Regions from separate parts of the Pseudoalteromonas sp. c7(2019) genome, predicted to be linked through region 2. Evidence: predicted binding sites of a transcription regulator. Region 2 holds the regulator's gene; each other region holds the start of a gene.
The links. Region 2 encodes LexA, which represses DNA repair genes until DNA is damaged. Its sites were predicted from a motif close to TACTGTATNNNNATACAGTA; they were not measured.

Region 1 (8,082 bases), on a different contig from region 2:
CTATAAAGTGCATACTCCAAATACCAGAAGAAAATACAGTTGCTGCGGTTATATTTGCTAAACGTTGATAACGAGGGAATTTAGTCTCTTTTGCTAAATCAATGAGCTTTGTAGTAAAAAAAGCAGCAAAAATAGCTATTAATACAGACATTGAGACTAGAAGAGGGTCGTAAACCCCATTAAGTATTAGACTTGGATCTTGGTCTGTAATGAAGAAAGCTGATAGCATAACGGCTCGAAATATAATCTTTATTTTACAAGTTTAATCTAATTTACTAATAAATGAACCGTTATTTCTAATCGCGCTATAAAGTGACGAATTTTAACCAAGTTTATTTATTTTTTGTTATTGAAGTAAATAAAATATTTTAACTTTCAATTCAAATAAAACAGACGGCTCAATCTATAGCTTATTATAATAAAGTGGATTAGGAGTTAGGTGCGACTGTATGCCTAAGAGTTTAAAATTGATGGTAATATGGATTATATAAACGGATGCTATATTTAGAGTTTAAGTCGTGTTTGAATATCAACTAAAAAAGAGTACTAGACGCAAAACAGTCGCAATAAAAGTGCATAGTCAAAAGGTAACTGTGTATGCGCCACATTTTGTCGCAAAAAAACACATTGATACTTGGTTATTTGACAAACAAGAGTGGGTTGCAGAACAATTAAAAAAACAATTGTCAATTGATGACACTAAACAGTACCCTTTTGAATCTAAAAAAATAAGTGTTTTTTCAGAAACTATTTATTTGAAACTAGACTCAGGCCAAGATTCCAAAGTAACCCCGTATGATGACCACTTACTTATTACAATATCTCCTCGAGTTAAAAACACTAATCAAAAGTATCGACAGCTATTAGAGACTTATTTAAAAGAGCAGCTTATTGCTTACATAGAAATGCGTTTAGCGTATTTCTGTACTCAAATGGGTGAAGAGTTGCCAAATGATTTAAAAATAGGTGTTTATAAACGAAAGTGGGGGAGTTGTAATAGCAAGCGAGAACTCACTTTTAATTTACATCTTATAGGTGCTCCTTACCACGCTATAGATTATGTGATTGTTCATGAGCTTGCCCATTTAAAGTATTTAAATCATAGCAAAGCTTTTTGGCAGCGAGTAGAGGCGTTTTTCCCCGATTACAAAACATCATCTAATTGGTTAAAACAAAATGGTATGAGTTTACAGTGGGTGTTTTGATGTTACTGAATATAGGAATATAGGAATATAGGAATATAGGAATATAGGAATATAGGAATATAGGAATATAGGAATATAGGAATATAGGAATATAGGAATATAGGAATATAGGAATATAGGAATATAGGAATATAGGAATATAGGAATATAGGAATATAGGAATATAGGAATATAGGAATATAGGAATATAGGAATATAGGAATATAGGAATATAGGAATATAGGAATATAGGAATAGTAGAGAAGTGGTGGAGGGAGCTGGATTCGAACCAGCGAAGGCTGAGCCGTCAGATTTACAGTCTGATCCCTTTGGCCGCTCGGGAACCCCTCCACACTAATTTTATTGCATTTGGCCCCACTTAACTTAGCGGTAAGAAAAGTGGTGGAGGGAGCTGGATTCGAACCAGCGAAGGCTGAGCCGTCAGATTTACAGTCTGATCCCTTTGGCCGCTCGGGAACCCCTCCACACTAATTTTATTGCATTTGGCCCCACTTAACTTAGCGGTAAGAAAAGTGGTGGAGGGAGCTGGATTCGAACCAGCGAAGGCTGAGCCGTCAGATTTACAGTCTGATCCCTTTGGCCGCTCGGGAACCCCTCCACACTAATTTTATTGCATTTGGCCCCACTTAACTTAGCGGTAAGAAAAGTGGTGGAGGGAGCTGGATTCGAACCAGCGAAGGCTGAGCCGTCAGATTTACAGTCTGATCCCTTTGGCCGCTCGGGAACCCCTCCAATGCAACGGCGCTGATAATAGCAAATTGCGTATTTAAGTAAAGAAAAAAGCTAAAGAAAATTGAAATAAAGCCGATAAATATCTATCAGTTACCACAATCGGCTAAAGACTATGCAAATAGATGATTTGTTAATCACAGAGAGTCAGTTAAACAGTAGACTCAATAATAGTGTGCATGAAAATCGCCGTGGCGAATTTGCACTATTATTAGCGATGCTGTCACATGACGCACTCGACTTTAGTCAATTTCATTTACCAAAAACTGAAATAGATAATTTAGTTATAGAAGAAGAGGCGTTAAGAAAGCAATTTGGCGCAGGTCCAAAGCAACTTTTAGCTCCTGATGAATATAATATGTTGGTTGGACAATTTAATGCATCATTAATATCTCAAGAAGGAGCGCGCTGTGGTATGACAAGTATTAAGTTAAGACAATGCTTAAGCCCTGAACCACTTGCGATTAGAAATGATGATAAGCATATTCCACTTAATATAATAGATAACTGTGAGCTTGCCGTCAGAAGAAGAATTAAAAGCGAACAAACCCAACTAGCCAATCCCCCTATAGATGCAGCTGCTTTTTACGACAGCCTTAATAATGATGCAATACATCAACCACTTCAGCTCATTGCGGTGTGATATATGATTGTAATAATCACCAGTTAATATATGCTTTATAACGGGTCTGCTTTATATATTTGCTAATAATTGATTTAATGAAAAAAAAGCATCCAAAAATTAAATGCAATTGCTATAATGGCGTCAAATGGTATGACATGAAATGCCATTATCATTAAACCAAGGTAATTAGGAACGTAATGAAGAAAACATTCACGCTAAATCACGAGAAAATCAAATACCCTCGTATGGTTGATGCTGCAAAGCACGAAGTGAAAAAATATTTGAAAAGAGAGCGTAATAAAACGCTACCTGAAGATGCTGACTATTGGGCATTTGACTGTAAGTTTGGTAACACAGCTGAAGATGCGCAAGTTGTGCACGTTGCTGAATTAAGTAACCAAATTGGCGAAATTGAAAAGCAAGGTTTGACCTCTTTCTATGTAGAGATTTTAGCTCGACCTGCTCAACGTCAACAGTTAGATTTAGATGATGACGAATAACACTTAATTTAATTAAGTGTTCGAAGTTTTAAAATGAGCCCAAGTGGCTCATTTTTTGTTTTTATGCATTAAAGATTCACCATAAATCATTTTTATTAGTAACTAATAAGTAGAATTTTAATTTATTAACATTTGCATAACAAAATATAGTGATATAGGGTGTGTTTAATTAAAAAAACAAAACAGTTGTACCATGCCTATAAATTACTCTGACCACCAATTGAAATTAAGCTTAAAGAGCTCTAAGGTACTTGTCGTTGACGATCAGCTATTAAGCTTAATTGTATTAAAAAAAATATTATCAGAGCATTTTAGTGTAACAACAACGAGCTGTGGTGAGGATGCGATTGAAATTTGTAAACATAATCCGCCAGATATAATACTACTCGATATTAATATGGAAGGAATGAGTGGTATTGAAACATGTCTAAAATTAAAAAATATATCTGAAACACAAGATATCCCCGTTATTTTTGTAACCTCATCTGAAAATCAAGAAGAAGAGTGCTGGGAAGCCGGAGCTGTAGATTTTATAAAGAAACCAACTAACTCGGAAACTTTATATAGAAGAGTGCGCGCCCATATTACGATGAAACTTCAACATGACTTACTCAATCAAAAAGTATTTCTAGATGATTTAACAAAGGTATTCAATCGTCGTTATTTTGATGCGCATTTTTCTAAAATGGAACGAAGCGCCTTACGAGAAAAAGTCGACTACGCACTATTACTCATCGATATAGACTACTTTAAGCAATACAACGATCTTTATGGTCATGTGCAAGGCGATACGGTTTTAAACCTTGTTGCACAAACTATTACTAATAGTTTGCAAAGGCCAACCGATTTTGTTGCGCGTTACGGCGGCGAAGAGTTTGTAGTTGTTCTACCGCATACAAGCACTGAAGGTGCAATTTGTGTTGCTGATAAAATTAAACAAAATGTGGTCGATTTAGGAATATTACACAGATATTCAGAATATGACTTTGTGACTATTAGTATTGGCGGTGCAACCCTACAACCGTACGTAAATAACAAAAACACCTTGCAGATCGCAGATGAAAAAATGTATGAGTCCAAAATGCAAGGTCGTAACCAAGTGTGTTTTTAAGTTTAGCTAGCTAATAAATCACTTTGCCACTTAAAAACACCTTGTAGGTGATAAATATTAAATAAGATTATTTATTACACGCTATGACATTTTTTGTACTTTTTATTGCTACCACATGGGCAGTCATCATTTCTGCCCACTTTAATATCTTCAACAGGATATATAGTGCCATCTAAATAACACCATTGAGTATTTTCTTTAATAAACTGCGATTTTTCGTGAAGCTCACAAAATAAGTTTTGATAAAAATATTGGGCTTTAAATTCTACAGTGCCGGTATCTCCATCATGGCTTGACCCAATTACATCAAGATTTATAAATCGACAGCTGTTAGCAAAATCATTGATTTCTTTAACCGGATTTTCAGCTTGTTTTTCTTTTGCGTAGGTTTGATAAACATATTCTGCATTTTTAATAACATAAGCACTGAATCGTGAGCGCATAAGTTGTTCAGGAGAATCAGCTTGCTTAACAGATAAGTGAAGCGGCTCACAGCAATCGGCATAATTGTGCCCACTGCTGCAAAAACATAATGTGGTATTGAGTGAAGTCATAATAATAATACAAAGTCTAAAACATTAGTTTAACAAGCTTATTGGGCGAGTGATATCTCTGTTGTTTGAGACTTTTTAGTAAAACAGTATAGTTTTGTATTCGTTTTACTTAAATCGAACGATAGATTCGTAAGTAGTTGGTTATTAACTATATCGGTCCAGGTAATTACCGCTGCAAAGTTTCCGTTATGTAATGCAGAATTTAATACATACTCTAAATTTACTAGGTGCTTTTGTCTAATAACAAGTAATTTACTTGTATCAATAGAGCATGAGTCAAGTAAAGCTTTGCTAGGTACATGATCTGGAGCAATTAGTAACGTCCATGCATTAGAGCTATTGTATTGGTGTAATACTTTTAAAAGCTCAAAGGTCGCTGAAATTTCATCTTCAATTTGAATCAAATTCACGCAATCGCTTTGCTCATCTTGTTGGTAACTTTTAACTGTTCTTACGGTAATAGGCTGTAACATAATTTCACTCACTGGGTTTTTATACAGTATTCATATACAGTAGTTTATACAGTGCTTTCGTGCAAGCCTTTTATGCTATTTATTTGTACAGTTATTCAGCTTTTGATCATTGTTTTTATTTTTTTAATTTATAATTCTTTATTAATCAGTTTGTTATAGGGTTGTTTTTGAGAAGGTATTCTAAAAATAAATTTTTGAGTAGTGTCTTCATTTTGGGGTTTTATACTGTATAGGATTATCTTTATAACCATATACAGTATTTTTTTACACTGCATACAGTACTTCTATCATAGTTAGCTTATGTGTTTTCACTCGTGCGAGGGATCATATGAGAAAACTGGAGTTGGTGGATTTGTTCGTACAAACTTGCCGCATAACATTGAGCATCTTTAAATCGCTTAGTTTCGATATGTTTGCGTATATCTGTAACCGCTGCAGTGGCAGGGGCGTACCCTTGGCTACTTGCTAAGCTTAACCAAGCTACAGCATGAAATACACTTTGTGGCACGCCTTCACCTTTCACAAAAAATAAACCTAAATAAAACTGTGCTCTATGGTTTCCCGCCATTGCAGCAAGTCGCATCCATTTTGCAGCCAATGGAGCTTGATTATTTTTTAAATAATATAGGGCTTTATTTAACGTACTTTGCTCATCTTTTTTATTATTAACGGGCACAGAGGTGTTTTCGGGTTGAGTAACAAAACCTAAAATATTATCTAGCTGTTGCTCTAAGTCTTGCTCACAAGGTGTTGTTTTAAGCATATTGGTTCATTTATTATTTTAACTACTTTAACAGTTTAGTATATAGCAAGGTAAAATGTCCTGTAAAAGATAATTTTTATGTTAAAATCTCGCCACTTTTTACTATCACAAGTTTATTATGTTCGAAGCCTTATTTAAACTGAGCGAAAATAATTCAACAGTTAAACGCGAATGCGTTGCTGGCCTAACTACCTTTATAACTATGGTATACATTGTATTTGTAAACCCGGCTATGCTCGCAGAGGCTGGGATGGATCAAGGGGCTGCATTTGTAGCGACATGTATAGCAGCTGCGATAGGCTGTTTTATAATGGGTTTATGGGCTAATTATCCATTAGCATTAGCGCCTGGTATGGGGCTAAATGCCTTTTTTACGTATGGTGTCGTATTAGGAATGGGTTATACCTGGCAAGCCGCCTTAGGGGCTGTATTTATGTCGGGTTGTATATTTTTGTTTTTAAGCTTATTTAAAGTCAGAGAGTGGATTATTAATGCCATACCTCTGGTGCTCAAGCGAGCAATCGCAACGGGTATAGGTGCTTTTTTAGCATTAATTGCCCTTAAAAATGCAGGCATTATTGTCTCAAGCCCGGCAACATTAGTGCAGTTGGGCGACATTACTTCTCCAGGACCGTTATTGGCTATATTAAGCTTTTTTGTAATTGCAGCGCTTTTATACCGCGATTTTAAAAGTGGCGTGCTTATTAGTATTTTATTAGTGACTGGCATTGCTTTAAGTTTGGGGCTTGTTGAATATCACGGTGTTATGGCTATGCCACCATCAATAATGCCTACTTTTATGCAGCTAGATTTTGCAGCCGCTTTTGATATATCAATGATGAGTGTTATTTTTGCTTTCTTGTTTGTCGATCTTTTTGATACTTCGGGTACATTAGTTGCGGTAACTCAAAAAGCAGGTTTAGCTGATGAAAAAGGTAACATGCCTCGTTTAGGGCGCGCATTAAGTGCTGACAGCTCAGCAACAATTGCAGGTGCGATGCTAGGTACGTCTACGACTACATCGTATATAGAATCGGTTGCTGGTGTATCTGTTGGCGGACGTACTGGCTTAACAGCTGTAGTTGTAGGTATTTGCTTTTTACTAATGATGTTTTTTGCACCGCTTGCACAAATGGTACCGGCTTATGCTACGGCAGGCGCTATTTTATATGTCGCTGTTCTGATGCTGCAAAATTTAAAGTTTGTAAACTGGGATGATATGACCGATGCAATTCCTGTTACTGTGGTATTACTAATGACACCATTAACGTTTTCGATTGCGCACGGTATTGCACTTGGTTTTATATCTTATACGGCGGTTAAAGTCTTGTGCGGTAAGCAAGACCAAGTCAGTATTAGTGTTTGGATATTAACAGCCTTGTTTGTTTTCAAGTTTGCATTTTTGTCTTAATAGCTAACAAAAAATACAAAAAAGCCTGCACAAATTTTAATTTGTGCAGGCTTTTTTAATGCTTTTATAAAAGCACTACCATTTCTTTTTAGGAGCAAACAGTATATCTAAGTCGTCTTGCTCTTCTTCTGTTTTCTTTTTAAGTGCGCTTGCATTAGAAGCTCTCAGTTCAACACTAATTGCCTCTAAGTAACCCTCAACTTCTAGCCGTTTTGTTGTTACATATTCATCAGAGTAGGTAACTGCGCTGAGTGTTGCCTGCGCTTTTTCAAAGTACTGTCTTGCAGAGCCAACCATACTGGCTGAGCGGGCAGACAAGCCACGTTTTATTTGGCTTTCAATATTAATACGCAGTTGTAGTTTTTCGAGACGTTTATCTTCTAAAACAAAAACTTGGCTATCAATACGACCTTTGCTGTGTTCAGAGCGTAAAATTGAGCGTAATTTTTTAATGCCCTGAATTAGGCCTACAAGTTGTTTGTCATTACTCGGTAGCGTTAAAGCTTCATTGCTATTATCTTGAACTGGATTAGATAAGTGCGTTTTTGCTTCACTTAAGCGGCTTTTAAGTGCTTTAGATGTTTGCGAGTTAGTAACCATTGTATTTAAGGCTTCGTAAATACGGCGCTGTAATGTACGAATTAGATTTTCAGAAAGGGGGATGTTAGCACTATTCATTAGTGCCTCTTCTGTTTCTTCTATTATAGCTTT
Region 2 (8,082 bases):
CATAGTTAAGAACTTCCTGTAAATAAGTTGTTTAAAATGTTACAGCACTCGCTCGTTTATTCAACATTTATAACTTTGATTTATGTAAATGAGTGTTAAAGCTTAGAGCTTGCTCGCACTACTTGTATCTGCAAATGCTTGCTTTTTCCACGCATTAAATAACTTTTGCTGTTTATCAGAGATTTTTAAACCGTATGTTTTTTGCATGTAAGCGTAAGTGTCGGCTATACGTTTACGTGCATAGACAGGCGGTTCAACTACACGTTGCTTAAAGTTTACTTTTACTTCGCAACGACCATATTGTGTGGCGTTTTCGCTAAGCATGCCAAAACGATAATTAGAGCGATCGGCATTAATTTCGCCAATAGCTGGCGCTAAGTTATTTATATCGGCTTCCATTTTTCTAAATTTAGCACTTACTTTACGGCAGTTTTTACGTCCGCCATCTTGCCAACATTGTAGCTGATGACCAAATTCCCACGCCGGAACAATGTGTTCCCATTCAATACGTAGTGCTCGTACATTTACTTTGCCTGAGCGGGTAAGTGTATTTCGAGGAATGTAACCACAGTTAGAAGGATCAGGAATGAGTTTTTTGCCTTCTTTTTTAATATCACAACCGCAGTAAATACTTTTGGCGTTGTCAGGGAGGGTTTTAATTAAATGTCTTTTAGCCGTTGAAAAATGGGTAAATTGTTCGGCTGATACCGAAACGCACACACAACAAGCCAGTAAGGCCAGAATAAATCGAGTCATATCCATCACAAATGTGAACTACAGGAACAGGCAGTTTAAAGCCTTGAAGATAAAAGATAAAGTTAACTTAAGGCCTGCACTTATATTACTAAGAAGTGTCCGATTAATTTTTTATTCAAAGTTATTTTCACTATTCATTTATTTCTTACTATTTATCGTATTTTAACCACACAAGATTATACGTTAAGGAGTATGCTTAAAGCTTACTCAATATGGGGATTTGGATTGCAAATGAAATTTGTTGATTATTATGCAGTGCTCGGAATATCGCCTGATGCAGACGATAAAGCGGTTAAAGTAGCTTATAAAAAATTAGCCAGAAAATATCACCCAGATGTAAGCAAAGAGCCTCAAGCAGAAGATAAGTTTAAAGAAATAGCAGAAGCTTACGAAGTCATTCATAACAAAGAAGAACGCACTAAATACGACGAGTTACGTCGTCATCAACAAAATCGTGCTCGTCAACAGCAAGGTAATTATGGTGGTAACAATGCCTCATCGCAAAGTAATTATCAGCAAAGCGATCCTCAAACCGATCAAGAGTTTTCTGATTTTGTTAATTCAATGTTTGGCGGCGCCGGTGGATTCAATCGTTCCGGGCAGAGCAGAAGTAACGCCGCTCGCGCGCAAAAAGGACAAGATGTGGAAATAGAGTTCCCGATTTTTCTTGAAGAGACTTTAGTTGATACCGTTAAGCCTGTTGAGTTTATGTTACCGCAGCGAGATAGTAGTGGTCGTGTCTCTGAAATTAAAAAATCACTTAAAGTGAAAATTCCCGCAGGTTCAGTAAATGGCGAACGAATTCGACTAAAAGGGCAAGGCGGATTAGGGTCAGCGAACGGGCAAAATGGCGACTTGTACTTACAAATTAGTTTAGTGCCCCACCCATTATTTGATGTTGAAGGTCATAACCTAAATATAGTCGTCCCTCTTGCACCATGGGAAGCGGCTCTTGGTACAAAAATAAATTTACCTACGTTGGCAGGCAAAATCCAATTAACTATTCCATCTAATAGTCAGTCTGGTCAACGCTTGCGTATTAAAGGTAAGGGATTAATGAGTAAAAAAGCCAAAGGTGATTTATTTGCTGTGCTTAAAATTGTTAATCCAACATCTGTTGATGATACCAGTAAAAAACTTTGGGAAGAATTAGCCGAAAAAGCTCACTTTGATCCCCGTAATAACTGGAGCAAGCCATAATGCAAATTATCGTGACACAAAAAGATGATTTACTTACTAGCAAAGAGCTATGTTTGAGTAGTGATATTAGCGAAGCAATTTTATATGAGCTAGTTGAGCACAATATTGCGGTTCCAATTGAGGGGAAGCATGTTACGCAGTGGCAATTTACGGTATCTGCAGTGACCTTAGTTAAAAAAGCGGCCCGTATTCAACATGACTTTTCGTTAGATTGGTCGGCAATAGCTTTAGTTTTACAATTGCTGGATGAGCGTGATGAGTTGATTTTCGAAAACGAAATGTTAAAGCGACATTTGAGTCGATTTAAACACTTGGAATAAAATCTGCCCTTGGGTACTTCCTAGGGCTTATTTACTCTTTGGTGAGAGTGCGCTAGTTCTTAAAAACCAATATGACTACTTTGATTTATTCTTACTTTTAATTCGGATAAATCGTTTTAGTCGTATGTTTTGCATAAGTAGTAATATTCCACTTAGGCAAAAAAGTACGCTGGTTGCTGCAAAACTAATAAGCAGCGGATTATTAAAATCCTCTCGCTCATCGTAATCCATAATATGTAACATCCAAAAAAAGTCGAAAATTCGCCATAGTGTGCTGCGAACGGTGACAACTCTGCCGTTATTTTCTGACAAGTACAGTGTTGTGTTAAATGTGTCGTCAAATTGTACCTGCCAAACATTGGTTTTATATCCAACTTCTCGCATACCTTGCTTTAGCAGTACAGCGCTTGTCACTTGAGCATCAATAAGTAAGTGTGCTTTAGCATTTGCGGTAATTTGTATTTTAGTTGGCGGCTCAAAAGGCCGGCCTGTTATACCGTTAAAGCTTTGCTGTTCATCTTTATTTATTACTGTAATTATAGGTGTGGTTAAAAAGTTCTCAAAAATTATTTGTGTTGGATTAACCACCTGAGATGCAATATCGTCAAGGGAGGCAACATAATCAGCCTGCGTAAATGGGTTATTAAGAGTACGTGTTGCAAGATGCTCCCCATGAACTTTATCAAGAGGGATAGCGCTCATGACTAAACCACCTAATAGCCAAGCTAAAATTTGTAATGCGAGCAAATAACCGAGCCATTTATGTAACTTGCGAGCATACTTAAATATTTTTTTATTCATGTTTTAGTCTTATTATTTTTAGAGGCTAGTTTATTACATTAATGGGATTAGTTACTGCGACATTTTGTCGCAGTTTAAACTATAGCTTACTGTAATCATTTAAAAATAAAAAAGATTACACTTAAATTGCTAACATGACTTATTTGTTTAATTGAGCTGAGTGTTTGATATCCAGCTAGCTTTAAACGCTAAAAAATACTTAAAAGCTGCGAAATATCTATATAAAGTTGTTAATAGAGCATAGTTGATTTGGTATAACGGTAAAACTGCGTTAAAGTTTGCAATGAAATTATTAGAGGATAAATACGAAACGATGTCGGAAATTCAATTTTTAAATGTAGATCTTGAGCTTGAATCAAAGCAAGATATTAGTTTGCTAGTGGCAGACTTGAAAAAAGTCGCGACGATTTTACATTATGACAAAGACGAATACCGTCAATTAGCGCGTATTGAAGCAACAGGTGTAGTAAACACGCCTGACAAAGCAATAAACCATATATGTGAGCTTATTGAATCGTGTTCGCGTAACGCGCTAAAACAATGGTTAAGCTGTTCACGTAGAACGTTTGATATTGGTTTTGAATCAGGCACTTCACCTAAGTGCTTTAATCAAGCCTTAGATGCAGATACATTACTACGTATATCTGCGATTGGTGCGGGTATGGAAATTACAATTTACCCAATCGAAAAGTAACTATCTTCGCTCTACGACTGCTGCGGTCATTTTTGATACGCAGCACAGCTCATTGCGGCTATTTGTAATTTTTATTTCCCACACTGAACTACGTTTGCCAATATGAAACGCTCTTGCCGTTGCTGTTAAAGTGCCGTTGCGAGATGCTTTTAAATGACTTGCGCTAATTTCCTGCCCCACGCAGTAAAATTTTGTAAAATCGACAACAAAGTTAGCTGCATAGCTGGCAACTGTTTCGGCAAGTACAACGTTAGCACCGCCGTGAACCATTCCCATTGGATTATGATGCTCAGGAATTGCCGGCATAGTGGCTACTAAGTAATCATCACCAATTTCAGTGACTTCTATTCCCATGGTTTTCATTAATGTTCCTTGGCCATCAATGCCTTGTTCTAACTGCTTGCACAGCTCTAAAGTGATGGGCTGGTACCAAATACTCATAATGACTCCTTTGCTTTTTTAATCATTTATAAATCTAGCTTTAGTTATATCCCTAAAATGTACACAAGTGAAATTACTTTGGCTATTTTAAGGCTTAATTTAAATTTGCGATTTTTATTTAACTGTATATACTTACAGTTAAATGTACTGTATGGAAAACCAGTTGTATGCGACCATTAACGAACCGCCAAGCTCAAATACTCGAACTAATTAAAGTTTTTATTAAAGACACTGGTATGCCTCCTACACGTGCTGAAATAGCGCAAACATTAGGTTTTAAAAGTGCCAATGCTGCTGAAGAACATTTAAAAGCACTTGCTAAAAAAGGCGCAATTAAAATGAAACCAGGTGCAAGCCGTGGTATTCAGTTAATTGAAGAAGAAGAGCCAGAACAATTAGGTTTACCGCTTATAGGGCGTGTTGCTGCTGGTTCACCTATTTTGGCGCAAGAGCACGTTGAAAGTCACTGCAAAATCGATCCATTAATGTTTAAACCGGCTGCAGATTTTTTACTACGCGTTAACGGTATGAGCATGAAAGATATTGGTATTATGGATGGTGATTTACTTGCTGTACATCGTACTCAAACCGCTGAAAACGGGCAAGTTATTGTTGCCCGCCTAGATGAAGACGTAACTGTAAAACGTCTTGAGAAAGCGGGTCGTAAAGTATTACTTCATGCTGAAAACGACGATTTTGAATCTATTGAAGTAGATCTTGAGAATGAGTCTTTTAATATTGAAGGCTTAGCCGTTGGCGTTATAAGAAACGCTGATTGGATGTGACTTTAAAAATAGCTTTTAAACAAGCAGTTTTATAAATGCGTACTAATTAGTACGCATTTTTTGTTTTAAATTCGCACTAAAAATAGGGCATAAATAGCTCACTGACAATTTAAGCTGTAAACTTTTTTGCACTTATATTTTCCCCCTCCGAATACGTTAAACCCCTTTGTTTTGCTCATCTTTTGAACTTACTGTTACCTAGTTGGTTACTGATTTTTTATTAATTACTCAATATCACCTGATTGTTTTTTATACTAAAACTTGCTTGTTGTTCATTTTTTAGCTAATTATTAATGTGCTGAGCTAATAATAACTCACAGCTTTTTAGTTTTGAGAACACACAATATACACAAACCCGTTGTTGGCGCAGCAAAACCAATCAATATTAAATGAGATTGACTAAAAAAATAAAAATAACGAATTGGCGTTTAAGCCGTATGCCTCTTCGCTTTGCATTCGCAATAGCATCAAAGGAGCCGTCACATGGGTAAACTGACCTCTACCTTGTGGCTTATATTATGTGTTTTTTCGCACCCAGTTTTGGCTAACAGCCAATACAATATGCGCAAAGGCGTAACCGATATAAGCAATAATGTATATCAGCTGCACATGACCATATTTATAATATGTTGTGTGATTGGGGTGATAGTGTTCGCAATTATGTTTTGGGCACTTATTCATCACCGTAAATCTAAAGGGGCTGTACCTGCCCAATTTCACGAAAGCACTAAAGTAGAAATACTTTGGACTGCAATCCCGTTTGTTATTTTAATTGCTATGGCAGTACCAGCCACTAAAACCCTAATTGCAATGGAAGATGCCAGCAAAGCTGATCTCACTATTAAAATTACAGGCTCGCAATGGAAATGGCATTATGAATATATGGGTGAAGATGTAGAGTTCTACTCTATTTTATCTACCCCGCAAGATGAAATAGCGAATCTTGCAGATAAAAATCCTAACTACTTACTTGAGGTTGATAAACCTCTCGTACTGCCAATAAATCAAAAAGTACGATTTTTAATGACTTCTGACGATGTTATTCACTCTTGGTGGGTACCTGATTTTGCAGTTAAAAAAGATGCGAATCCCGGCTTTATAAACGAAACATGGACGAACATAAACGAAGAAGGTACTTACCGAGGCCAATGTGCTGAGTTGTGTGGTAAAGATCATGGCTTTATGCCCGTTGTGGTGGTCGCTAAATCTGAGGCTGATTTTAAAACGTGGCTTGCAGATGCAAAGCAAGCTAAACAAAAAGCAGCATTAGCAGATGCCGCATTACTTGATAAAACCCTCCCAAAAGAAGAATTAATGACTTTAGGCGAACAAGTATATATGGCCAATTGTGCTGCATGTCATCAGCCTACTGGCATGGGGTTACCGGGTGTATTTCCTGCACTTAAAGGCAGCCCTATAGTGCTTGGCGATATAAAAGATCACATTGATGTAGTTATCCATGGGCGACCCGGTACGGCAATGCAAGCATTTGCCAAACAGTTATCTATAAAGCAATTAGCAGCGGTTATTACTTATAAACGTAATGTGTGGGGTAATGATACGGGTGATGTTATTCAACCGAGTCAAATACAGGCTGCACTTGATGCCAAAGTGGAGGCGAACTAATGAGTAGCATAGTAGAACAACCTAACGCCAATGAAGCTCATCATGCTCATCACCCAGCTAAAGGTTTTAAACGCTGGCTTTACACAACTAATCATAAAGATATAGGTAGTTTATATTTAATTTTTTCGCTGACCATGTTCTTAATTGGTGGTGGAATGGCCATGGTGATCAGAGCTGAATTATTTCAACCAGGTTTACAGTTGGTCGATCCTCACTTTTTTAATCAAATGACCACAGTGCATGGTTTAATTATGGTGTTTGGTGCGGTTATGCCGGCCTTTACAGGCCTTGCTAACTGGATGATACCACTCATGATTGGCGCGCCAGATATGGCATTGCCAAGAATGAATAACTGGAGCTTTTGGATTTTACCGTTTGCGTTTTTAATCCTATTGGCATCGTTATTTATGCCTGGTGGGGGTCCTGCATTTGGCTGGACTTTTTATGCACCACTGTCTACAACATACAGTAATGACAATACTGCATTGTTTGTATTTGCCGTACATATTATGGGGATTAGCTCAATAATGGGCGCAATCAATGTGATTGTAACTATAGTGAACTTACGTGCCCCAGGCATGACATGGATGAAGTTGCCCTTATTTGTATGGACGTGGTTAATTACTGCCTTTTTATTAATAGCGGTAATGCCAGTGCTTGCAGGAGCTGTCACTATGGTACTTACCGATAAGTATTTTGCGACCAGCTTTTTTGATGCCGCAGGCGGTGGCGACCCGGTGATGTTCCAACACATTTTTTGGTTTTTTGGTCATCCCGAAGTATACATAATGATTCTTCCTGCCTTTGGCATTATATCTACAATAGTACCTACCTTTTCTCGTAAAAAACTTTTTGGCTATGCCTCAATGGTATACGCCACATCCTCCATAGCACTATTGAGCTTTATTGTATGGGCTCATCATATGTTTACCACTGGGATGCCGGTCGCTGGCGAGTTGTTTTTTATGTACGCGACCATGCTTATATCGGTACCTACAGGAGTAAAAGTATTTAATTGGGTTGCCACAATGTGGAAAGGCTCAATAACTTTTGAAGTGCCAATGCTTTTTAGTATTGCGTTTATTGTGCTGTTTACCTTAGGTGGCTTTTCGGGGTTGATGCTGGCAATTACACCTGCTGACTTTCAGTACCACGATACTTATTTTGTAGTGGCGCATTTTCATTATGTATTAGTAACAGGGGCTGTATTTTCGATAATGGCGGGGGCCTATTACTGGCTGCCCAAGTGGACGGGCAATATGTTTAATATCACGCTAGCTAAATGGCATTTTTGGCTATCGCTGGTGAGTGTGAACGTATTGTTTTTTCCTATGCATTTTGTAGGGCTTGCCGGTATGCCGCGTCGAATTCCCGATTATGCACTTCAATTTGCCGACTTTAACGCAATCATAAGTATTGGTGGATTTGCCTTTGGTTTATCGCAATTGTTGTTTGTAGC
Region 3 (8,082 bases), on a different contig from region 2:
TTAACGATAGCTAATAAACGCTTACCAGGCTGGATAGTCTCAAGTATTTCTACAACTATAGTGTCTTTACCTAGTAGTGTAGGGTAACCCTTTGATAGTGTTTCTAGGGTGAAGTTTATATAGGCAGGTTTATTGTCAGTTAAATCTTCTAAACCAAAATTAAACTGGCTACCCTCTATAAGTCGTGTTGTTGCTTCGTCACCATCTATATCGGGAAATACGTTATCAACGCCATCACGAAATAAAAGCTCATAACCGATAAGTTTTTTATCTCTATCTAAAATCGGTTGACGTGCAGCGTAAAAATACATAAACAGTTCCGTAAGAGTGATGTAATTGGGTATTGTAATAATATATGGCAAAAGATTCAAAATAGCATTACGTATATTTGCATGATTAATAAATTATCATTATAAATTAAGGTGTTTCTTCTATTTAATTTATTATATTTTACTAATTCGCTTTAAAATTATTCAACATGAGTATTTTTGTATCAGCTGGAAGCAACAAGTTGGAGATTTTATTGTTAGGCATGATATAGTCAGCGAGAATGGTTTTTATCCTAATAGTGTCTTTATTATAATATTTTAAGAGTCAATATTCGGATCAAGAGCCTGTTATTAATAATTATGCGGAGGCTAATTTGGAAACAGGAATGATTATTTCACTAGCATTATATTTTGTTGTAATGTTAGGTATCGGACTATATGCATATAAGCAATCTACTGGCGATGTATCAGGTTACATGTTAGGTGGACGAAATCTATCACCAAGTGTTGCTGCACTATCTGCAGGTGCATCTGACATGAGTGGCTGGATTTTAATGGGCCTACCTGGTGCGATGTTTGTTACTGGTTTTAGTAGTACATGGATAGCAATTGGTTTGGTGATTGGTGCTTGGTTAAATTACCTGTTAGTTGCACCTAGATTACGTGTGTACACTGAAAAAGCAAATGACTCTATAACAATCCCAGATTACTTCTCAAATCGCTTCAATGATAAGTCAAACTTATTACGTGTTGTATCAGCTGTTGTGATTATAGTCTTCTTTACTCTTTACACGTCATCTGGTGTTGTAGCCGGCGGAAAATTGTTTGAAAGCTCATTTGGTCTAAGTTATGAAGTGGGTTTATACATTACAACGGGTGTCGTTGTTTTATACACTTTGTTTGGTGGTTTTTTAGCGGTTAGCTTAACTGATTTCGTGCAAGGTTGTATTATGTTCATCGCACTGATTCTAGTGCCTACTGTTGCATACTCTTTACTTGAACAACCTCTGGAATCTACTTTACATAGTGTAAATCCAGATATGCTTAACTGGATTGGAGCAGGCTCTGCATTAGGTATTATTTCTGCAATGGCATGGGGTTTAGGTTATTTTGGTCAACCACATATCATCGTTCGTTTTATGTCGGTACGTAGTGTTAAGGATATGCCTAAAGCTCGCCGTATTGGTATGACATGGATGATTGTTGCTGCCCTTGGTGCTGTTGGTACTGGTATATTTGGTGCTGCTTATACTTATGAAAATAATATTGTAGTTGAAGATCCTGAAACGATTTTCCTAATTCTTTCTGAGTTATTGTTCCACCCACTTATTGCTGGCTTTTTACTAGCTGCAATTTTGGCTGCTATCATGAGTACTATCTCATCGCAATTGCTAGTAAGCTCAAGTTCATTGACTGAAGATTTATATAAAACATTTTTACGTAAAGATGCTAGCGACTTTGAATTAGTTACTGTTGGTCGAATTAGCGTTGCATTTGTTGCCCTGTTTGCAATTTATTTAGCGTACGATAGAGATAGCTCTATTTTAGACCTAGTAAGTAATGCATGGGCGGGCTTTGGTGCTGCTTTTGGACCACTTGTATTGTTTAGCCTTTATTGGAAACGTATGAATTTTGCTGGCGCCTTATCTGGTATGTTAGTAGGTGCGTTTACAGTGCTTGTTTGGATTTATGGTCCGTTTACTATTAATGGTGAAAGTTTAAGTAGCTTTATGTATGAAATAGTACCTGGCTTTATTTTAGCGAGTATCGCAATTGTTGTTGTTAGCTTAGTAACAAAAGAGCCAGAGCAAAACATCACTGCTTTATTTGATGAAGTAGAAAAAGAGCTTTAAATAGCAATTACTATTCATTTTAAAATGAGTAGTAAGTAATACCAATCCGCGATAATACTTAATCATTTTGCGGTGCTAAACGTGTTGCTACCGGCGTTAAAAAATTATCATTTAGAACAACTAAATATCAAATTTTTTGCCTAGCTATCAACACGTTTTTCCATCCTCAAAATAGATCACTTAATTAAGCGAATTGGTATAATAAAAAAGGGAGCAACTAAGTTGCTCCCTTTTTTATTTAGTTTGTCCCGTCCGAGGAGAGGGCAATCTACGAGTTAACTTGCTTTTTTATCGTTGTTATCTTCAATTGATGCAACGTTATCTGACTTTTTACTTTTTGCTGGCGCTTTGGTAACAACTGGATCTTTGCCGCCCTTTAATATGGTCATAAAGTCATCTTTGCTTTTCGCTATTTCTAAAGCAAGTGATTCAATTTGTTGCTCACTAAGCGGTACGTCTACCTTTTCTAGCATTAGCTCAAGTGATTCTGCTATATCGAGCATCTTGTCATAAGCATCAGCTTCTTTTTTGGTAGTAAACGTCATACGCTCGACTCCGTTTCGTTCTACAACATATTTAACAACAACAGCCATGATTTCTCCTGCAAAATTGCTTGGCACCGTGGTTTGTAAAAACCATTAGATTACTGTTTTTATGTACAGTAATGGTTTGGGCGTAAATTTGCAAGCGCGAAGTATTAATTTTTAGGTGTCTTAAATTTGACAAAAAACGGTAACTTTACTTTAGTTAAGCAATCACTTGTTGTACCAGCTGCATTTTCAGGATTTCGGATCATAGTGATAATGCGTTTAGGTACACTTTAAATGATGAGCTTTTCAGTTCCTTACTTTTTGGTTTTCCTGAGCAACATTCAAAATTAAGAAAAGAAGAATAGGGACAAGTTTGATGAAAACGTTAAAAAATTTATTCATAATAAGCTTATTATGCTTACTACCTGCAACTACCGTATATGCACAATTATCGGAAGTAACTAAGCAAATGCCTCAAGTTGAGACAATTAGTATAAATAATGCTGATGCAGATATGCTTGCTAAGCTACCGGGTATAGGTAAGAAAAAAGCGCAGGCAATTGTGGATTACCGTGAAGAAAACGGCGAATTTAAAAGCGTTAGTGATTTATCGCAAGTTAAAGGAATTGGTAAAAAACTATTAGCCAAATTAGAGGGGAAAATTTCACTTTAATAGCAGTAGATAACAATCAGGGCGCTATGCGCCCTGATTAAATTGTTTTAATGCATCGCTTAAGTGTTTTTTAGCAAAGTTGATTTCAATAGGTGTTGTTAAAAGTGGGTAGCAAAGTCCGCCGAGTATCAAAAACGGGATTAATATCCAACCTTTAAATACCGTGAATATTAAAAATAGTGGACTTAGTAATATTAATTTAATAATACGCAGTAACACTTTATCAGTTGGCGATAACATACTTAAAGAAAGTGCTATTACGTCTTGGCGCTTGCGTACTTTTAGATGTTTAAGCTCATCTAATTGGCTTGAAAAAAATGTAAACATATCAAATCGACTTTTTAATTAATAAACGGCCAATAACTATAATAAATAGTGTTAGTGAGAAAATCCCAAATATAATTTCCATCCAAGCAGGCATGCTCAAACCAACAAACTGCCAATCTATATTTCCACAATCCCCGGTCGCCTGAAAAAAGCTAGGTATCCATTCATGTAACGGCATAAACGACGGAAAGTTTGGTTCAAACTCACAGCTAAATGCAAAAGGGTCTGTGGTGGTTTGCATATCAATATGCTCGCGAGCAATTAAATATCCCCAAACACTCGATACACCCCAAATTACATACGCTAATATACGAACTGCTTTGCTCTGTGGTTTAGTCGAACCTACGATTCCTGCGCCTAATAGACCCAGTACGGCTGTACGTTGATATATGCACATTATGCAAGGCGCCAATCCCATTTGGTATTGAAAGAAAAGGGCGGTCACTTCAAGTAAAAAAACGATAGCTGTAAATAAAAGCCACGGGGTACGTTGGGTGGGTAATTGGGCAAGCCAGTTCATAAAAATTCCGCGTTTAAATAAGACGTTAGATTATGACCTAGGATAATGTATGCGGCAACAAAAAGGAAAAAAAAGCTACCGAAGTCGCTTTTTATAAGATGAAATTATTGACCACTCAATGCAGCCTCAGCAGAGGCTACATGACGCTCTACTTAGTTCCCATTGATACATAAGCTTAGTTATATCGCTTACTTATACTACATGGTACATTGCCTAATCAATTCTTTAAAGTTGCGGTTAGAACGCTCTGTTGCATAGGTGTTCCTTTTTAATGTACTTATGTGTTTTAAGTTGATTAAGCTAGGTATGGTGTAAATAAAAAATACCAATAATTACAATGTACCTACAATGAATATTGCTCTGTATATTTATACATTGTAGCTATATTAGAAAAACCTAAATTTTATTATTTATTAATCTTTAATTTCTACTCATTTGCTTATTAATATACCTGACTTTACTTGTTAGTTATGCTTCGTCTGGTACAATCAGTCAGTTATTCGTGTAAAACGATGAGTGTTGATTAATTCGAGTGGGAACTGGATGAGAATTTTTAAAGCGAAAAGCCCAGCAGGATTTGCTGAAGAATATATAGTTGAATCTATTTGGAACGGCGATTTCCCTCCAGGTTCAATTCTACCTGCCGAGCGAGAACTTTCAGAGTTAATTGGTGTAACAAGAACGACCTTGAGAGAAGTATTACAGCGTTTAGCACGTGATGGTTGGTTAACAATTCAGCATGGTAAACCAACAAAAGTAAATAACTTTTGGGAAACGTCTGGCTTAAATATTCTTGAAACACTAGCGCGCTTAGATGAAGACAAGATGCCTGAGCTGACAGATCAGCTTTTATCTGCACGTACTAATATTAGTGCTATTTATACACGTGCTGCAATTAAGTTAAATCCTGAACGTGTAATTGAAATTTTATCACAAAGTCATGAGCTAGAAGATACTGCGCAGGCATTTGCTGACTACGATTACAAAGTTCATCATGAATTAGCCGTTGCGGGTAATAACCGTATTTATGTATTAATACTCAACGGTTTTAGAGGCTTTTATTCAAAGATTGGTTGTCATTACTTCTCTGATGCTGGAACTCGTGAACTTGCTCGTCAGTTTTATAAAGATTTAACAATCTTGGCAGAAAATAAAGAGCACGATGGTGCTATTTCGATGATGCGTAAATACGGTCATCAAACAGGTGAGATTTGGCAAAAAATTCGAGGCGATATGCCCTCAGATATAATGGATTAAATTTAAACGAGAAACCTGCATTTGCAGGTTTTTTTGTAGCTGTAAAAATTAATACCGCATTATATGAATTTTTAAACAATTTAATGTATTAAGCTTTCTTCAGTAACGTCAAAAGTTCTATCTAATTACAACGCAATTTACACTTCAAAATAGACCTATTATTCAAGCAGATTAGTGCAAGTTGTAAGTGTTCGTTATTTTCGATTGCTCACATCGTTAAATGCGATTGTTCTTTTGTAGTGAATAACTTTAGAATGCCAATTAATTATATGTGTGCGCTATTGGTTTTTAATTTTTAGCGCCCATATAAGTACCAGCATTGCGAAAGCAATTGAAAACAAACTCAAAATATTTGGAGAATAAAATGGGTGTATTAGTAGGCCGCCAGGCACCAGACTTTACCGCTGCAGCTGTTCTTGGTAACGGTGAAATTGTAGATAGCTATAACCTTCATGAAACAATTAAAGGTAAAAAAGCAGTTATCTTCTTTTACCCACTAGATTTCACGTTTGTATGTCCTTCTGAACTTATTGCATTTGATAAGCGTTTTGAAGAGTTTCAAAAGCGTGGCGTAGAAGTAATTGGTGTTTCTATCGATTCACAATTCTCACATAACGCATGGCGTAACACTGCTGTTGCAGACGGCGGTATTGGTAAAGTTCAATACGCACTAGTTGCAGATGTTAAACACGAAATTTGTAAAGCGTATGACGTTGAGCATCCAGAAGCAGGTGTTGCATTTCGTGGTTCATTCTTAATCGACGAAGAAGGCAATGTACGTCACCAAGTAGTGAACGATTTACCACTAGGTCGTAACATCGACGAAATGCTTCGCATGGTTGACGCGCTAGCGTTCCACACTGAACACGGTGAAGTATGTCCTGCTGGTTGGACTGAAGGCAAAAAAGGTATGGACGCAAGCCCTGAAGGCGTTGCTAAGTTCTTATCTGAAAACGAAGGCGAGCTATAATTTAGCCCTTAGTTTTAAATAAAAAAACCGCCAATTGGCGGTTTTTTTGTGTCTTTTATTTAGAAAGAAAAGCTTACTTTAGTGTACAAGTAGCGACCACGAGGGTTATGCACAGCTGATGCATAACCGTATAAATCGCCATCGCCATCACCAATTGCAAATGGTGGCTCTTCATCAAATAAGTTATTAACACCTAAAGATATTTTAGCTGACTCAGTAATACGGTACGACGTTTGTAAATCAACAAGCGTTTGCGAGTCAATCATACGTGAAGTATTGCTATCAAAGTCTAAATTACCATCAAAGTCGATATCAGGCGTATCTTCAAATTCACCTACATAACTGATATTTACATTGGTGTTAAACTCACCAATTTCCCAGTTGGTTGAGAAAATAAAGCGATGCTCTGGGTAGCCATATTCACCAGTGTAATCACGACCATCTTTTTCAAACTTATCTTGATATGCCCACTCTAAATTAAATTTAAGTAAACCTAAGTCATCAAGAGAGTGGTTATAGTTTGCTGAAACATCAACACCAGATACTTCCTGCGATGATAAGTTTTTAAATGTGCTGTGTATTTTTTGTATTGTGCCTAAGCTTGCACCGCCTGTAGGGGCTAAACGAACACATACGGTACTATTTTGGTTACCACATTCTGCAGCATAAATAGGACCAAATTCTTCTTCATCGATTTTGTTATCTTGAGTAATACTCCATACATCAACACTTAAACCAAACTCAGCTGTTGGTGCCCAGATAACGCCTACGTTCCATGATTCTGACTCTTCTGCTTGTAAATCAGGGTTACCAGAGAACTCAATGTTGTAATCAAGTGCTTGGCAATCTAATCCTGTTTGTTCACAGCGCTGTGTATCAACAAAAAATTGGCTTTTTTGTGATGGACCTAAGCCTATTTGCGCTAACGAAGGCGCTCTAAAGCCTTGCGCCCAAGAACCACGAACCGTTACTTCGTCAGTCGGTGCCCAGCGCAGAGCTATTTTTGGATTTGTTGTTGTACCAAAGTCGCTATAATCATCGTAACGACCTGCTAATTGTAGTTCGAGGTTTTCAGCAAGTGGGATTGAGAACTCAACATATGCAGCGTATTGTTCACGATCAGCAGAAGCTGATACTGATTCAGTACCAAATATTAAGCCACGTTGAAATTGATCATCAGGGATATCATTTACATCTTCTTCACGGTACTCAATACCGGCGGCCATCATTACAGCTTCGCCACCAAAACTAAACGCTTCACCTGTAATGTTAGCGTCAAAAGAGGTCATATGAGACTCACCGCGACGCACTAAGCTAGTTGTGATTCTGTCAATTACAGCTGGGTCGTTATATGTGCCACCGAATGGATTATAGTTACCGGCATCAATTTCTTGTTGTAAGAAATCGGTGCGTACCCAGCCTTGTGTACGATCGCCTGTTTGTAGTGATTTGCTGCGACCTTTTTGTACCGCTGTCTCCCAGCTCCAATCGTTTATTTCGCCTTTTAACCCTGCAACAAAGCGTAAGGTGTCTGACTCAATGTCCCATTGGCGAGCGCCTGCATCTACTGTACGGTAACGACCAATTTGAATGTCTTCACCAAATGGATTGTTTGGGTGGTTAGCGGGTACCGTAAGGCCTGCATCTTCATCAAGTGGTGTTGGTGCACCTGCAGCGACAGAG

Region 1: the regulator LexA is predicted to act here: its motif matches at 5,220-5,239, upstream of GQR38_RS07745 (SulA-like leucine-rich domain-containing protein).
Region 3: the regulator LexA is predicted to act here: its motif matches at 2,767-2,786, upstream of GQR38_RS16375 (YebG family protein).

Annotation. Positions count from the first base shown of each region.
Region 1 covers NZ_WTKS01000005.1:159,480-167,561, reverse strand. The annotation lists gene GQR38_RS07795 (MHYT domain-containing protein) at 1-229, opposite strand, end outside; gene GQR38_RS07790 (SprT family zinc-dependent metalloprotease) at 567-1,205, shown strand; tRNA gene GQR38_RS07785 (tRNA-Tyr) at 1,451-1,535, opposite strand; tRNA gene GQR38_RS07780 (tRNA-Tyr) at 1,585-1,669, opposite strand; tRNA gene GQR38_RS07775 (tRNA-Tyr) at 1,719-1,803, opposite strand; tRNA gene GQR38_RS07770 (tRNA-Tyr) at 1,853-1,937, opposite strand; gene GQR38_RS07765 (VC2046/SO_2500 family protein) at 2,050-2,577, shown strand; gene GQR38_RS07760 (DUF6172 family protein) at 2,757-3,059, shown strand; gene GQR38_RS07755 (diguanylate cyclase) at 3,253-4,170, shown strand; gene GQR38_RS07750 (YchJ family protein) at 4,245-4,724, opposite strand; gene GQR38_RS07745 (SulA-like leucine-rich domain-containing protein) at 4,763-5,197, opposite strand; gene GQR38_RS07740 (SEL1-like repeat protein) at 5,496-5,960, opposite strand; gene GQR38_RS07735 (NCS2 family permease) at 6,079-7,371, shown strand; gene GQR38_RS07730 (hypothetical protein) at 7,447-8,082, opposite strand, start outside.
Region 2 covers NZ_WTKS01000018.1:71,476-79,557, reverse strand. The annotation lists gene GQR38_RS17540 (S41 family peptidase) at 1-3, opposite strand, end outside; gene GQR38_RS17535 (endonuclease) at 103-756, opposite strand; gene GQR38_RS17530 (DnaJ C-terminal domain-containing protein) at 988-1,956, shown strand; gene GQR38_RS17525 (chaperone modulator CbpM) at 1,956-2,276, shown strand; gene GQR38_RS17520 (hypothetical protein) at 2,352-3,077, opposite strand; gene GQR38_RS17515 (hypothetical protein) at 3,391-3,771, shown strand; gene GQR38_RS17510 (PaaI family thioesterase) at 3,772-4,212, opposite strand; gene lexA (transcriptional repressor LexA) at 4,380-4,997, shown strand; gene coxB (cytochrome c oxidase subunit II) at 5,481-6,623, shown strand; gene ctaD (cytochrome c oxidase subunit I) at 6,623-8,082, shown strand, end outside.
Region 3 covers NZ_WTKS01000016.1:44,414-52,495, reverse strand. The annotation lists gene GQR38_RS16385 (HDOD domain-containing protein) at 1-311, opposite strand, end outside; gene putP (sodium/proline symporter PutP) at 644-2,122, shown strand; gene GQR38_RS16375 (YebG family protein) at 2,398-2,715, opposite strand; gene GQR38_RS16370 (helix-hairpin-helix domain-containing protein) at 3,029-3,325, shown strand; gene GQR38_RS16365 (DUF6170 family protein) at 3,350-3,652, opposite strand; gene dsbB (disulfide bond formation protein DsbB) at 3,654-4,172, opposite strand; gene fadR (fatty acid metabolism transcriptional regulator FadR) at 4,716-5,429, shown strand; gene GQR38_RS16350 (peroxiredoxin C) at 5,794-6,399, shown strand; gene GQR38_RS16345 (TonB-dependent receptor) at 6,459-8,082, opposite strand, start outside.